One region of the Mycolicibacterium arabiense genome, then DNA from elsewhere that is predicted to be linked to it. Evidence: riboswitches for the same ligand, from Rfam matches in the RefSeq annotation. Region 1 holds a riboswitch; the other holds the start of a gene.

Evidence for each region. Region 1 has a riboswitch for glycine ahead of gcvP (aminomethyl-transferring glycine dehydrogenase). Riboswitches for the same ligand answer to the same signal wherever they lie in the genome.
Region 2: another riboswitch for glycine. It lies ahead of G6N61_RS14480 (L-serine ammonia-lyase); the one in region 1 lies ahead of gcvP (aminomethyl-transferring glycine dehydrogenase).

Annotation. Positions count from the first base shown of each region.
Region 1 is NZ_AP022593.1:593,706-598,084, reverse strand. It holds gene ftsR (transcriptional regulator FtsR) at 1-141, shown strand, start outside; gene G6N61_RS04530 (bifunctional nuclease family protein) at 189-683, shown strand; gene G6N61_RS04525 (MerR family transcriptional regulator) at 907-1,530, shown strand; glycine riboswitch at 1,602-1,699, shown strand; glycine riboswitch at 1,700-1,837, shown strand; gene gcvP (aminomethyl-transferring glycine dehydrogenase) at 1,930-4,379, shown strand, end outside.
Region 2 is NZ_AP022593.1:2,674,033-2,678,411, reverse strand. It holds gene G6N61_RS14490 (serine/threonine-protein kinase) at 158-1,459, shown strand; gene G6N61_RS14485 (hypothetical protein) at 1,469-1,690, opposite strand; glycine riboswitch at 1,824-1,917, shown strand; gene G6N61_RS14480 (L-serine ammonia-lyase) at 2,064-3,437, shown strand; gene G6N61_RS14475 (SEC-C domain-containing protein) at 3,441-3,788, opposite strand; gene G6N61_RS14470 (hypothetical protein) at 4,085-4,379, opposite strand, start outside.

The sequences.
Region 1 (4,379 bases):
ATTGCGGGACCGGTGGACAAGGCCCGCCGGGAGGGTGCACGAGACCGGGCGGACGATCTGGCGCGTGAGGTGGCTGCTCTGGCGATCACGTTGCACACCTCGCTGATCAAGTCCGCCGTGCGCGACGTTCTGGATCGCTGAGGACTAGACTCGGATCGACGATCTGAGGGTGCGGAGGGCAGGCACAGATGGGCGAGGTTCGCGTAGTCGGCATTCGCATCGAACAGCCGCAGAACCAACCGGTCCTGTTGCTGCGCGAGTCGAATGGCGACCGTTATCTACCGATCTGGATCGGTCAGACCGAGGCCACGGCCATCGCGCTGGAACAGCAGGGCGTGGAACCCGCGCGGCCGCTGACCCACGATCTGATCCGCGATCTGATCACCGCGCTGGGGCATTCGCTCAAGGAGGTGCGGATCGTCGACCTCCAGGAGGGGACGTTCTACGCCGACCTCGTCTTCGACCGCGACATCACGGTCTCGGCGCGGCCGTCGGACTCGGTGGCGATCGCGCTTCGCGTCGGCGTGCCGATCTACGTCGAGGAGGCGGTGCTGGCCGAGGCCGGCCTGCTGATCCCCGACGAGGACGACGAAGAGGGCACCGGCGCCGTCCGCGAGGACGAGGTGGAGAAGTTCAAGGAGTTCCTGGATTCGGTGTCACCCGACGACTTCAAGGCCACCTGACGGCCGTTGGTCACGGATGCGTCTCATCTGGCCGACGAGCTTCGACACGCGGCGCATGTTTCCAGAATCCGCGTGCCGGGCAGCCATACTCGGATCAGACTTCAGTCATTCAAGGGCCCGGCCGGGAGCGTATGCTCGACACACTCGAGCTTGAGCAACCGTGCTGCGTCGGAGTTCCGGCTGCGGCGCACGAAGCGGGTTCGATTCGGCGAGAGGATGGGCAGTGGGCGACACGCCACGTCAAGGAGAGTTGGATTCGACTTCCGATGGCGCGCACACGCAGGCCCCACCGGCCGTCGTGAACGAATACGTGCAGGGTCGCCTCTTCCCGGATGACTCAGTGCCCGACGAACTCGTCGGCTACCGCGGGCCCAGCGCATGCCAGATCGCCGGCATCACCTACCGCCAGCTGGACTACTGGGCACGGACGTCGCTGGTGGTGCCGTCGATCCGCAGCGCGGCCGGATCCGGCAGCCAGCGTCTGTACTCGTTCAAGGACATCCTGGTCCTCAAGATCGTGAAGCGACTGCTCGACACCGGCATCTCGCTGCACAACATTCGCGTCGCGGTCGACCACCTGCGTCAGCGCGGCGTGCAGGACCTCGCCAACATCACGCTGTTCTCCGATGGCACCACCGTCTACGAGTGCACGTCGGCCGAAGAGGTCGTCGACCTCCTGCAGGGCGGCCAAGGCGTGTTCGGCATCGCCGTCTCGGGCGCCATGCGCGAGCTGACCGGTGCGATCGCGGACTTCCCCGGCGAGCGTGCCGACGGCGGCGAGTCGATCGCCGCACCCGAGGACGAACTGGCCTCGCGCCGCAAGAGCCGCGACCGCAAGATCGGCTGACTGACGCCGCCGCGGTTCACGGCCGCCGCGGACGCGGCTGACCCAACCGTTCGGTAGACTCGACCTGCATCGTCCCCCTTGCGGGAGAGTTCCGTCGTCGCCAGCGACGGGCGCCGAAGGAGCAATACCTCTCCATCAACCTCTCAGGCACAAGGACCGCTTGGGGCCCCGATGCCTCTGGAAAGTGGTGCGTCGGCACGTCCGGCACACCCGCCCATGGGGAAAGGCGCCACGACACCGAGGCAGAGACGCCTCAGACGCCGAATCTCTCAGGCGCCCGCTACGGGTCGACGACAGAGGGGGAGGACCGCGAGCGGTTCTGGGTAGCGTCCTGCGCCCCCGTGTCGAAATGAGGCCCACGTGTCCGGTAGCCATCCCCATCCCTCGAACGAGCACCACGTGCCCCGGTTCGCCGACCGTCACATCGGTCCCGACGCCGACGCGGTCGCGACCATGCTCGACGTCATCGGGGTCGAGTCGCTCAGCGAACTCGCCGAGAAGGCACTGCCCGCAGGCATTCTCGACGCGCTGACCACCGAGGGCCTCGCACCCGGCCTCGACGACCTGCCCGCCCCCGCGACCGAGGAGCAGGCGCTGGCCGAACTTCGCGAGCGCGCGGAGTCGAACACCGTCGCGGTGTCGATGATCGGGCAGGGCTACTTCGACACGCTGACCCCGGCCGTGCTGCGCCGCAACATCCTAGAGAACCCCGCCTGGTACACCGCGTACACGCCGTACCAGCCCGAGATCAGCCAGGGCCGGCTCGAGGCGCTGCTCAACTTCCAGACCATGGTCGAGGACCTGACCGGCCTCGAGGTCGCCAACGCGTCGATGCTCGACGAGGCCACCGCGGCCGCCGAGGCGATGACGCTCATGCAGCGCGCGGTGAAGCGGTCGGTCAACCGCCTCGCCGTCGACTCCGACGTCTACCCGCAGACCGCGGCCGTGATCGAGACGCGGGCCAAGCCGCTGGGCATCGAGGTCGTCACCACCGATCTGCGCAACGGCCTGCCGGAGGGCGACTTCTTCGGCGTGATCGTCCAGTCGCCAGGTGCCAGTGGTTGCGTGACCGACTGGAGCGGGCTCATCGAGCAGGCCCACGAGCGCGGCGCGCTGGTGGCCGTCGGCGCGGACCTGCTGGCGATGACGCTGCTCACCCCGCCCGGTGACATCGGCGCCGACGTCGCGTTCGGCACCACCCAGCGCTTCGGCGTTCCGATGGGCTTCGGCGGCCCGCACGCCGGTTACCTCGCGGTGCACACCAAGCACGCCCGCCAGCTGCCCGGTCGCCTCGTCGGCGTCTCCGTCGACGCCGACGGCTCACCCGCCTACCGCCTGGCTCTGCAGACCCGTGAGCAGCACATCCGCCGCGACAAGGCCACCAGCAACATCTGCACCGCCCAGGTGCTCCTGGCCGTCATGGCCGCGATGTACGCCAGCTACCACGGCTCCGACGGGCTGACCGCGATCGCACACCGCGTGCACGGCCACGCACTGGGCATCGCGACGGGGCTCGAGACGGCGGGCGTGGAGGTCGTGCACGACGCGTTCTTCGACACCGTGCTGGCCCGTGTGCCCGGCCGCGGCGAGCAGGTGCGCGCCGCAGCCAAGGAGCGCGGCATCAACGTGTGGCTGGTCGACGCCGACCACGTCTCCGTGTCGTGTGACGAGGCCACCACCGCCCTGCACGTCGAGCACGTCCTCGAGGCGTTCGGCGCCACTCGCGGCGGCCAGCACTGGCGTGGGCCTGCGGTGCACACCCGCTCGTCGGAGTTCCTGACCCACCCCGCGTTCACCCGGTACCGCACGGAGACCGAGATGATGCGGTACCTGCGGTCGCTGTCGGACAAGGACATCGCGTTGGACCGCAGCATGATCCCGCTGGGCTCGTGCACGATGAAGCTCAACGCGGCAGCGGAGATGGAGCCCATCACGTGGCCCGAGTTCGCCCGTCAGCACCCGTTCGCGCCGGCCTCGGACACCCCGGGCCTGCGCTCGATGATCGCCGAACTCGAGACGTGGCTGACCAAGCTGACCGGCTATGACTCGGTGTCGCTGCAACCCAACGCCGGGTCCCAGGGCGAGTACGCCGGCCTGCTGGCCATCCAGGCCTATCACCTCAGCCGGGGTGACGAGCAGCGCAACATCTGCCTGATCCCGTCGAGCGCCCACGGCACCAACGCGGCGTCGGCGGCGCTGGCGGGGATGCGGGTCGTGGTCGTCGCGTGCCGGGAGAACGGCGACGTGGACCTCGACGACCTGCGCGCCAAGATCGCCGAGCACGCGGATGCGATTGCGGCGCTGATGATCACGTACCCGTCGACCCACGGCGTGTTCGAGCAGGACGTCGAGGCGATCTGCGCCGCGGTGCACGACGTGGGCGGCCAGGTGTACGTCGACGGCGCCAACCTCAATGCGCTGGTCGGTCTGGCCCGGCCCGGCAAGTTCGGTGGCGACGTCAGCCACCTCAACCTGCACAAGACGTTCTGCATCCCGCACGGCGGCGGAGGCCCCGGTGTCGGCCCGGTCGCCGTCCGCTCGCACCTGACCCCGTTCCTGCCGGGCCACCCGCTGGCCGGGGAGCTCTCCGACACGTACACCGTCTCGGCGGCACCGTACGGGTCGGCGTCGATCCTGCCGATCACGTGGATGTACATCCGCATGATGGGTGCCCCGGGCCTGCGGGCGGCGACGCTGACGGCGATCGCGTCGGCCAACTACGTCGCGCGGCGCCTCGACGAGTACTACCCGGTGCTCTACACGGGCGAGAAGGGCATGGTCGCCCACGAGTGCATCCTCGACCTGCGCGGCATCACGAAGAACACCGGCGTGACGGTCGACGACGTGGC
Region 2 (4,379 bases), 2.1 Mb from region 1:
AGCGCGATACGAGAGCGGCGGGGCTTCGTCTCAAGTATCGGCAATCGTTCGGGATCGCCAAAAACCTGACGGCCGCGTTCACATTTTCTTCAGAACCGACCGGATCCGCCCGCGTGGCGACGTTTACGCATGGGTCAACGGGGATAGCCTCCCGACCATGGACGGTCCCGGCCTGTTGGGCGGCCGATACGAACTCCGCGACATCCTCGGGTTCGGGGGAATGGCCGAGGTCCGTGACGGCTGGGACACGCGTCTGGACCGGGCCGTCGCAGTGAAGCTGCTCTACCCGGGCTTGAGTTCGCAGCCCGAGACCCGCGAACGGTTCACCGTCGAAGCGCGCTCGGCTGCCGCGCTCAACCATCCCGACATCGTCTCGATCTTCGACTTCGGCGACGACGACGAGTCACCGTTCATCGTGATGGAGCGGTTGCCCGGCGAGACGCTGGGCGACCGAATCGAGCTGGGCCAGCTGTCGTCGGCCGAGGTGCGCGAGGTGCTGTGCAGCGTGTTGTCCGCGCTGTCGGCGGCACACGCGGCGGGCATGCTGCATCGCGACGTCAAGCCGGGCAACGTCCTGCTGACGTCGTCCGGCGGGGTCAAGCTCGCCGACTTCGGCATCGCGAAGACCCCCGGCGGGGCCCACACGACGACCGGTCAGATCGTCGGCACGCTGGCCTACCTGAGTCCCGAGCGGATCGCGAGCAAGCCGGCGTCCATCGCCGACGACCTCTACGCCGTCGGCGTGGTCGGTTACGAGGCGCTGACCGGCGAGAAGCCGTTCCAGCAGGACGAGATCATGCCGTTGGCCCGGGCGATCCTCGAGGAGGATCCGGTGCCCTTGACCACGCTGCGCCCCGACGTGGACCCCGACCTCGCCGCCGTGATCGAACGGGCGATGTCGCGCGACCCGCAGCGCCGGTTCGCCACTGCCGACGACATGCGCGACGCACTCACCGGGGGAGCGGCCCGCCGGTTCACCCCCGCCCGGCCCGTCGCGTTCGCAGCTCCCGTGAGTCAGCCACCGGTGTCCGCACCGTCGACGGGCTCGACTTCGCGGCCGATCACCAGGGTGTTCGACGCGCCCACCGACACGTTCCCGGCCGTGTCCACGAGTGCCGTCGACGACGGGCACAGGGCAGGCAGGGGCCGGGCCGTCGCCGTGGCATCGGCAGTCCTGTGTTCGATGGCAGCGCTGGTAGTGGTGTTTGGCCTCGATCGGTCGCCGACGTCGACACCGAGCGACACCGAGCCGGTCAGCATCAGCACGCCCGCCGCGCCGCCCCCCGCACCGCCGCCGCCTGCTCCGCTGACCGTCACTCAACTGGCACCCGCCCCGGTCGTCGAGCCGCAGGCCCCCGCGCCCGCTCCCGTCATCGAGCAGGCCACGCAGCAGAAGGAGCGCGGCGGCAACAACGGAAACGGCAAGGGCAACGGCAACGGCACCAAGAAGCCGAAGTAGCTCAGCGGTCTAGCGGATCCACTTCCACGGCTTGTCCCAGTGGCCGGGCGGTACGCCCACGACGTGGCCGATCTGACCGGGAGGCACGCCCAGCCACTGGCCGACCTGTCCCGGCGGCAGCTTGGGATCCCAGTGATCGGGGTCGGCCTGGGCGGGCGCACCCGCCGCCATCGCACCCAGTCCCATGGCCGCGGAGATCGCCGCCGTGGCTGCGAGCTTCTTCACGTTCACCGGTCACTCCCTTCGTTCGGTCACGCCTGTGCCCATGATCAACACCCGGCACGGCGGTCGTGTTCCGGCATCGTCGTTGCCCGACGCCGCGGTGCTTCCGGCGGTACCCTCGGTGAACAACTGAACATGCCGTAGACGCGTGGCGGGAGAAACCTCCTCAACCGGAGGCGCCGTAGGAGCAATGTCCTCCCCAGGAATCTCTCAGGCCCAAGCACCGCCGCGTCGAGGCGACTCTGGAGAACAGCGACCGCACTGCAGCCGTCGCTTACCGAAGGTGAAAGGCGTTGCGGCGCCCAAACTCTCAGGTGCCAGGACAGAGCGGGGAGGTGCCGTATTCGATGCCCTCCTGGGCGCGACGAAACCGGAGTGCCTCGTGACCATCAGCGTGTTCGATCTCTTCACCGTCGGCATCGGGCCGTCGAGTTCCCACACCGTGGGGCCGATGCGCGCCGCCGCACGCTTCGTCGAAGGCCTCTCCGACGACGGCGTGCTCGCCGCAGTCCGTGACCTGCGGGTGGAGCTGTTCGGCTCGCTCGCCGCCACCGGCGCAGGCCACGGCACGATGTCCGCGGTGCTGGTGGGGCTGGAGGGCCTGCATCCCGATCGGATCGATGCCGACGACATGGCAGCGCGGCTGCAGCGGATGCGCGAGACGGGTCTGGTCCGCCTCGGCGGGCAGGTCGAGGTTCCATTCCGCGAGGCCGACATCGCGCTCTCACCGCAGATCGTCCTCGACCGGCACCCCAACGCCATCACGCTCACCGCTCTCGGCGAGGACGCCGACGTGCTCGCCGCCAAGACGTACTTCTCGGTCGGCGGGGGGTTCGTGGTCGCCGAGGAAGAGGCCGCCCCCGACCCGGGGCAGGCCAAGGGCGTCGTCTTCGGATCGGCGCGCGAACTCCTCGACCTGGCGACCCGCCGCGACACGTCGATCTGCTCGGTCATGGCCGAGCACGAGCAAGCCCTGCGACCGATGCCCGAGGTGCGTGCGCGTCTACTGCACATCCGCGACGTCATGGCGCAGTGCTTCGAGCGCGGCATCGCCCAGGACGGCTACCTACCCGGCGGGCTTCAGGTCCGCCGGAGGGCGCGGGCCTGGCACGAGCGGCTGGCGGCCGAGGATCCGGAACGCGATCCCGTCTTTGCCGAGGATTGGGTGAACCTGGTAGCGCTCGCGGTCAACGAGGAGAACGCCGCGGGCGGACGCGTCGTCACGGCGCCCACCAACGGTGCGGCGGGCATCATCCCTGCGGTCCTGCACTATGCCGTGCACTACTGCCCGGCAGGGCGGGCCGACCCCGACGACACCGCCGTTCGCTTCCTGCTGACCGCGGGGGCGATCGGGTCGCTCTACAAGGAACTCGCATCGATCTCCGGCGCGGAGGTCGGGTGTCAGGGCGAGGTGGGCTCCGCGGCGTCGATGGCGGCGGGCGGCCTCACCGAAATCCTGGGTGGCACACCGGCTCAGGTTGAGAACGCCGCGGAGATAGCGATGGAACACAGCCTTGGTCTCACGTGTGATCCGATCGCCGGGCTGGTGCAGATCCCCTGCATCGAACGCAACGCGATCTCGGCGGGCAAGGCCATCAACGCGGCACGGATGGCGATGCGCGGCGACGGAACCCACCGGGTGAGCCTCGACGAGGTGATCGAGACCATGCGGGCCACCGGCCGGGACATGAGTTCCAAGTACAAGGAGACGTCCGCGGGCGGATTGGCCGTCGCCGTCAACGTCGTGGAGTGCTGAGCCCTACCCGCGTCCGTGGCAGCTCTTGTACTTCTTGCCGCTCCCGCAGAAGCATGCACCGCGCCGCGGTATCGGCATCTCGTCGAGCCGACCGGCGAGGGCCTTGTCGATGACGTCGTCGAGCCTGCCCGGTGTGGCGGGTTCCTCGGACAGGATCCAGATCGTCAGCAGCACACCGACGATGGCGGAGAGAGCGGTGGCGACCACCGGCGGCTCAGCGGACTGCCCGCGAAGCCACCTCGCGAGTGGGGCGGACACCGGTTCGACGGTCTCCGCCAGGACCTCGACCGACTCGGCGGAGTCGACGGTGCGCAGGGCCGATTTGAGCTGGAACAGGTCGCGCGCCGGCATCCGGTAAAAGACGCCGTCGAGACCGAGGCGGTTTACCTGACGTCCATGACGACGGGACCGATGCATGCGTGCCGCATGTATCGGAACGGATGATCGCAGATCGGGCAAGCTCCATCATCGTCTTGCTGCGTCACCGCCTGGTGCGGTCGGAGGCGGTGGGCGACCATGGTGGTGGTGTGCGTGAACAGCGTGGACAACATGACAGTCCCCCCAGACGTCGAGCGATGTTTTCCCCGTGGACCAGCATAGACCGGGAAAACCGACGTGGACGTCAAAAGTTAGCAAATTCTCCCGCGTCAGCCCGGCGGGGCCGGTGCGGGGGTCGGCGCCGTGGCCGGCTGCCTCGGCGCGGGCCCGGGTGCAATCCCGGGAGCCTGACCGGGTGCGGGGACGGCGCCGGGTGCGGGCGCGCCGCCTGCCGGCGGTGCCATGCCCGGCCCCATCGGCGGAGGCGGTTGCTGCAGTGTCGGTGACGGCGTGGTGGGCTGCGCGGGGATCCGGTCGACGCCGTTGCCCTTGACGATAAGAACGGCCAGCACGATGAACCCGGCCAGCGCGATCACTGCCAGCGCCGCAAGCGCATACCAGAGC